DNA from 3 places in the Methylobacterium sp. yr668 genome. Region 2 is predicted to be linked to each of the others. Evidence: riboswitches for the same ligand, from Rfam matches in the RefSeq annotation. Region 2 holds a riboswitch; each other region holds the start of a gene.
The links. Region 2 has a riboswitch for cobalamin ahead of BM419_RS30510 (TonB-dependent receptor plug domain-containing protein). Riboswitches for the same ligand answer to the same signal wherever they lie in the genome.
Positions count from the first base shown of each region.

Region 1: it holds a riboswitch for cobalamin, as region 2 does, so the genes downstream of both, BM419_RS14950 (CbtB domain-containing protein) here and BM419_RS30510 (TonB-dependent receptor plug domain-containing protein) in region 2, are expected to answer to the same signal.
Region 3: it holds a riboswitch for cobalamin, as region 2 does, so the genes downstream of both, BM419_RS02985 (TonB-dependent receptor) here and BM419_RS30510 (TonB-dependent receptor plug domain-containing protein) in region 2, are expected to answer to the same signal.

Region 1 is NZ_FOZY01000010.1:90,605-92,860, reverse strand. Features, by position in the region: gene BM419_RS14955 (discoidin domain-containing protein) at 1-467, opposite strand, end outside; cobalamin riboswitch at 629-824, shown strand; gene BM419_RS14950 (CbtB domain-containing protein) at 859-1,041, shown strand; gene BM419_RS14945 (CbtA family protein) at 1,058-1,810, shown strand; gene BM419_RS14940 (DUF1636 domain-containing protein) at 1,803-2,204, shown strand; gene cobW (cobalamin biosynthesis protein CobW) at 2,201-2,256, shown strand, end outside.
Region 2 is NZ_FOZY01000061.1:3,593-5,848, reverse strand. Features, by position in the region: gene BM419_RS30510 (TonB-dependent receptor plug domain-containing protein) at 1-1,069, opposite strand, end outside; cobalamin riboswitch at 1,188-1,397, opposite strand; partial or broken gene BM419_RS30505 (HoxN/HupN/NixA family nickel/cobalt transporter) at 1,495-2,256, opposite strand, start outside.
Region 3 is NZ_FOZY01000002.1:101,595-103,850, forward strand. Features, by position in the region: gene BM419_RS02985 (TonB-dependent receptor) at 1-749, opposite strand, end outside; cobalamin riboswitch at 1,034-1,227, opposite strand; partial or broken gene BM419_RS02990 (NUDIX domain-containing protein) at 1,332-1,800, shown strand; gene BM419_RS02995 (RluA family pseudouridine synthase) at 1,943-2,256, shown strand, end outside.

The DNA of each region.
Region 1 (2,256 bases), on a different contig from region 2:
TGGAGCGCGTAGGTGACGTAGACGTTAGCACCGGGCTTCTCGTTCAGGAGCGTCACGTCGAGGCCGAGCATCGCCCGCAGCGCGATCAGGTCGACCGCGGCCTCGTCGGCGCGGATGCCGATGCCGGCGATCCGGGCCGGTTCGGGCGCGGCGATCCTGACCGCGCGCGCCCAGGCCCGCTCGTCGGGGACGATCGCGGCGACGAGGGCGTCCGGGGTCGCGGTCCAGCCAGCGAGGTCCGGCTCGGCCCACGTCACGCCGTCCTGCGAGACCGCCACCGCGACGTCGCCGGGCTCCGCGGGAACCGCCCCCTCCCCCGGCCGCAGGGCGACGGAATGGATCGGGAAGCGGCCGCCGAGGTCGACCTCGAGCCACGTCGTTCCCGTGCCCGCATCGGAGACGATCCGCGGCTCACGGCCGGCCGCGAGATCGACAAGAACCGGGGTCGGATCGTCTGTCGGGGCCATTGGGTCTCCGGGAGTTCAGCGCCCGCGCCGGGTCCGGGCGGGTAGCGGGTGCGGCGGTGCCCGCTCCGGGGCGCGGCCGTCAAGCCCGCCCCGATCGCGGGGCGGGCGCGGGAAACGGCCGCGATCCGGCGCCGCTCCGTTGTGTCCTGGCGGTCATGCGTCTACAACGGCCGGGCGACGGTGCCCCGGAGACGGGGTGAAAAGGGAATGCGGTGAGGGGTTTGAAGCCCCGACTCCGCGGCTGCCCCCGCAACTGTGAGCGGCGAGCGCCCGCCAAGCGCCACCGGAGCGATCCGGGAAGGCGGTGGGCGCGCCGAGCCGCGAGCCAGGAGACCTGCCGTCGCGACAGGATCCCGCAATGCCGCCGGTGGGGCGGCTGGAGACGCTTCTGATGACGACGCAAACCCTCGCCCCCGTCGCCGCCGGCACCCGCGCGTCGGAGCGCCCGATCGCCGTCGCGCTCGCGGCCGTGCTGGGCCTCGGCCTGCTGTTCATGGCGGGCTTCTCGCCGGCGATCGCGCTCCACAACGCAGCGCACGACTTCCGCCACACCCAGAACTTCCCCTGTCACTGACGTCCCCGGACCAGGGATGATCATCCGGCTCCTGTCGGCGGCCCTCGCCGCCGGCTTCTTCGCGGCTGCCATCGTGACGGGCCTCGAACTCACGCTGACCTCGCCGCTGATCGTCGCGGCCGAGCGCTACGAGCAGCAGGAGGCGCCGAACCGGGCTGCCAAGGCGCTCCCGATCAAGGCGTTCCCGATCGTGCTGGCCCATGCCGGGCACGACCACGCCGCGCCCGACGCCGCGCCGGAATGGCAGCCCGCGCCCGGCCTGCCGCGGATGGCCTTCACCGGGCTCGCGACCCTCGTGGGCGGCGTCGGCTACGCGCTGCTGCTCGGCGCGGTGATGCTCGCCTGCGGCCGCGAGCCCACGCCGCAGGTCGGCCTCGCCTTCGCGGTGGCCGCCTTCGCCAGCGTCGCCCTCGCGCCGGGCCTCGGCCTGCCGCCGGAACTGCCCGGCAGCGCGGCGGCCCCGCTCGCGACGCGGCAGGCGTGGTGGGTGATGACCGCCGCGGCGACCGGGATGGGGCTCTACCTGATCACGATACGCCGCGCGCTGATCACGATCCTCGGGGGGCTCGTCCTGATCATCGCGCCGCACGTCGTCGGTGCCCCGCAGGCGCCCGAGGCGGCGTCCGAACTTCCGGCCGCGCTCGCCGCGCAATTCGCCGCGCGGTCGCTCGCCATCAGCTTCGTGTTCTGGATCCTGATCGGGCTGGGGCTCGGCTGGGCGTGGCAGGCCTTCGCCCGCGGCGCGGATCGGGGAGCGGCCCGTGCCTGAGACCGTGCTCTACGTCTGCACCACCTGCCGCCGCCCGGACGACGATCCGGACGGGCCCCGCGCCGGGGCCCGCCTGCTGGAGGCGCTGCGAGCGCGGAGCGGCGGCACGCCGGACCTGCGGGTCGAGGCGGTGGAGTGCCTGTCGGTCTGCAAGCGGCCCTGCACCGTGGCGGTCGCCGCGGCCGACCGCTGGACCTACGTCTACGGCGACATGGATCCGGCCGCCTCGGCCGAGATCATCCTCGGCGGTCTCGTGGCCTACGCGGCGACCCCGGACGGCATCGTGCCCTGGCGCGACCGTCCGGAGGCGTTCCGCAAGGGCGTGATCGCCCGCATCCCCCCTTTCCCAGAACCCCGCCCGGTCCCCGCCGGCACCCTGGAGCCCGCGGAATGACCCTCGTGAACAAGATCCCCTGCACCATCGTCACCGGCTTCCTCGGGGCCGG
Region 2 (2,256 bases):
ATTGCCAGTCGCCGCGGTAATCGAACCGGGTTCGTTCACCGAGGTAGGTCGTCGGCGTCGGCGGCGCGAGTGGGTCCAGCGGGCCGGCGAACAGGCGGTCGAACTTGGAGTAGTTCGCCCCGAAGACGTTGTGGAAGCCCGGTACCGGCGTCCACTCGGCCTCGCCCCTCATGATCAGCTGCTGCTGATCGTTGAGGTTCCGGTACGGCAGCGGCACGTACGGGAAGCCACCATCGGCCTGGTCGAGATAGGCACTGTCGGAGAAACGCAGGACGTAGTTGAGGCGGAACTCATCGGTAAGTTGCGCCCCGAGCTTGGTCGAGACCGTCTTGATGTCGGTGAAGGCGGTCCGCAGCGGCACGCCGCGGGGCAGCAGCTCGAAGGGGGTGACCTGGACGGCGGATTGCCGGATGTGGCCGACCGACACCGAGTAGTCGAAGATCCCCTCCGAACCCGATATGTTGCCGAACTGATTGAAGGTGCCGAACGAGCCGCCCTCGACGGTCGCCGTCGCCCGTGCCGGCCCTTCGCCACGTTTGGTCACGACGGAGATCACGCCGCCGATGGCGTCGGCTCCGTAGAGGCCGCTCTGGGGCCCGCGCAGCACCTCGATCCGCGAGAGGTCGTAGGTCTGCAACTGGCTGAAGTCGAAGGCGCGGTTCGGGGTCGAGGGGTCGTTGACGTCGATGCCGTCGATCTGGACCTTCACGTGGTTCGAGTTGGTGCCGCGGATGAAGACCGAGGTCTGGCCGCCGGCGCCGCCGGTCTGAACGACGTTGAGGCCCGGCACCTGCTGCAGGGCATCCGGCACCGTCCGGCGCTGCTGCTCCTGAAGCAGGCGGTCGGTGAGCACGGTGACGCTCGATCCCGTGTTGGCGATCGGCGTTGGCACGCCGGTGGCGGAGACCGAGATCTCGGACAGGGAGACCGCGGCCTGGGCGCCTCCCTGGGCATCCGCGAAGGGCGCGGCGACCTGCTGCGCGAGGGCGGGGATGGAGGCGAGCAATGCGGATGCGGCGCAGGACAGCGCCAGCGTGCGCCGGAGCGCGGAGGGAACGGGACAGGACACGGGACGGCCTCGGGGGACGGCTGTGGCACGTCACCGCGAACGAGGCCTCGGCGGCCGCGTCCTCAAGGGAACCACGGCGCCGCGACACCTCCCAGGACACCCCGCCCGGCAAGCTCCGCGTGTGACCACGGCTGACGGCAGGTCTCCTGGCTCGCGGGTCGTCGCCCTCTCATCGTCTTCCCGGGCGAGGCCGCCCAGTGACGTCGTGATGAAGGACTCGCCGCTTACAGTTGCGGGGGCAGCCGCGGCATCGGTCGAGCCCTCACGGGCGTGGCCTCACCGCGTTCCCTTTTGATCCCCGAGGGGAACCGTCATGCTCAAGCTAGGATGCGATGCGTCTATTCGTCAACGCGCGGAAACACGTTGTTCAGATGTGTGGCATCCTGGACGGGTCGGTCGTTGTCCTGACAGGTGCCCGTGAGTGGTCAGGGGGCATCTGCAGGTCTTACGTCGATACGGTCGAACCCACCGAGGCGGTAGACGAGGAACGACAGGAGCCAAGCCGCCGCGAACAGGCCGACGATGCCGAAGCCAAGCACACCGAAATGGTCGTTGATCGCGGCTACCCGTTGCCAGAACCAGCCCTAGAGGTTGAGCTTGTCCGCCAGGAGGTTCAGCGCCTCCAGCGTGCCGACCACCAGCGCGACAGCCACCGACACGAGGGTGATGGTGAGGTTGTAGAACAGCTTGCGCATGGGCTGGACATAGGCCCAGCTGTAGGCGCCGAGCATCAGCACGCCGTCGGTCGCGTCGACCAAGGTCATCCCAGCGGTGAAGAGGGCCGGGAAGACAAGGATCGTCCAGAGGTCCGTACCCTGGCTCGCCTGAGCGGCCGAGAGCCCGAAGAGGCTCACCTCCGTGGCGGTGTCGAAGCCGAGCGCGAAGAGCAGGCCCAGCGGGTACATGTGCCAGGAGCGCGTCACGAGGCGGAAGAGCGGCCGCAGTATCCGGGCGAGCACGCCCTGGTTGGCGAGCAGCATGTCGAGGTCGGCCTCGACGTAGCGGCCGGTGCGCCGCACCTGCCGGAACGCGCGCCAGACGCCCGCGAGGACGACGAGATTGACGAGGCCGATGAGGATCAGGAAGGCGGCCGAGACGCCGGTGCCGATCAGGCCGCCTAGCTCCCGGTAGCCTTCCGAGGCCGTGATCAGGCTGGTCGCGGCTAGCGCAACCGCAGCCGCGGCCAC
Region 3 (2,256 bases), on a different contig from region 2:
GCGGAGACCGCGAGGTTGCGGAAATCGCCCTCCGGCCGCATCCAGCCGTCGGCGCGGTTGCCGCTGACGTTGAGGCGGTACGCGAAGGTGTCGCCGTACTCAGCCTGGCCCAGCGGGCCGCCGGAATCGAGGGCGAGCCGCGCGACCCCGTCGGTGCCGATCACCGCGCGGGCGGCGTTGATCGGCACGAAGACCGGCTTCTTGGGCACCACGTTGATGACGCCGCCGATGGCGCCGTCGCCGTAGAGCACCGAGGACGGCCCGCGCAGCACCTCGATCCGCTCGACGTTCCACGTGTCGAACGGGAAGGTCACGGTGTTGGCGCCGACGTAGAAGCGGGTGCCGTCGTAGAGCTGCTGGATCGAGTTCGGGCCGGCGAAGCCGCGGGACGTGAACGCGCCGTTGCCGTTGCCGGGCGCCGCGATGGTGGTGATGCCGGTCGCGTCCTGAGTCACGGCCTCGGCGATCGTGTCCTGGCCGCGCAGCCGCGCGGTCTCGCCCGACACGATGTCGAGGCTGGCCGGCGTCTCCAGCGGCGTCAGGCCGAGGCGGCTCGCGGTCCGGTCGGGGGTGCGCAGGTTGAGGCCATTCGGCGGCAGGCGGCTCGGGTCGCCGCCCGCGCCGGCGACGGACAGCTCATCCAGCGTGACCGCCTCCTGGGCAGCGGTCGGACTGGCGAGGAGCGCGAGGAGAACGCCGCAGAGCGGGGCCCGCCCGCCGGGGCGGGAGCGATGGGTCGATGGAGACATGGGGAAAGCGGTCCGTGCACGGCGCGCGCCGGCCCCCGCGTCCTACAAGCATTGTAATAACATTACAATGCGCTCGCTGTCCGGTAGCCTCTGCCCGTGCGGGCGCGCGACGGCGTCCTGCGACAGGGCTCGAGGGGTTCGAGACGGCGGAGACGGGCATGGGGAACGGCGTCGCGGGCGCGCTTGCTGTGGCACGTCACCGCGAACGAGGCCTCGGCGGCCGCCTCCCCTCGGGACTGGCGGCGCCTCGACACCCGCCAGGACACCCCGCCCGGCGCGTTTCGCGTGTGACCACGGCTGACGGCAGGTCTCCTGGCTCGCGGGTCGCCGCCCTCGCACCGTCTTCCCGGGGTGACCCAGTGACGTGGTGGTGAAGGGCTCGCCGCTTACAGTTGCGGGGGCAGCCGCGGCTTCGGGGCGAACCCCTCACCGCGTTCCCTTTTGATCCCCGAGGGGAACCGTCGAACACAGCTTGGCCGTAGCGGGGGCGGGCGTCAACCGTGTGTCCGGTTGTTGCCGTGGATCGGCGCGCTGTGCGCCGGTCCGTTGCGGCCTCGCCGACGACGGGCTAGCACCTGCGGGATGACGGTCTGGCGGCCCCCTGCGGAGATTCGCGTGAAGGCGCTGGGTCTGCCCCGGCGCGGCAACAGCCTGCTCGTGGCCGAGGTCCGCGCGGATGACGGGCGGCTGAAAGGCGTCCGGCCGCTCGGCGGCAGCGTCGCGTTCGGCGAGCGGGTCGAGGACGCCCTGATCCGGGAGTTCCGGGAGGAGCTCGGCGTCACCGTCTCGGTGCTCGGCGGCCCCCCGCGTCGTGGAGAACATCTTCACGCACGAGGGGCAGGTCGGGCACGAGGTGCTGTTCCTGTTCCCCGTCGCCCTGCCGCCGGGGCGGTTCGACGGGCAGGAGCGCTTCGTCTTCCACGAGGATTCCGGCACCGCCTGCGTGGCGCGGTGGTGCGATCTGGACGGGCTCGACGTGCCGGGCGGTCCCGACCTCTTCCCCGCCGGCCTGAAGGCCCGCCTCCGCGACGCCTGGCGCGCGGAGCCCTGACGGACCGGGCCGGCCCACCGCCTTTGCCGCTCGGCGCGGGCGATGCTACAGCCGGGCAATCCCATCGGTCCGGACGTCCGCGACGCCGCGGCCCATGCGCCCGGACGCTCCGTCCGACGCGGAGACGGGTGCCGGCGGAAGCATGACGATACGACCTCCCAGAAGCGGCGGGCCGACGGGGCGCAAGCCTCAGGCCGGCAAGTCCAGCGCCAGCAAGTTCAGGGGCGGCAAGGCCCAGGCCGACGGCCGCGCCCGCACGGGCCCGCGCACCAGCGCCCGCGACGCCGCCGAGCGCGCGGCCCGCAACCGCGGCGAGGATGCCGGCACCCGCGATCCCTGGGGCGCGCAGGCCGCTGCGGCCCCGGCGCCGGCCCGGCCGCCGAAGCCGCGCCGCGACGCCGCCGCACCGCGCGACGCCGCGGCGGGCAAGCCCGGCGGCCGGCCGCCGGCCAAGCG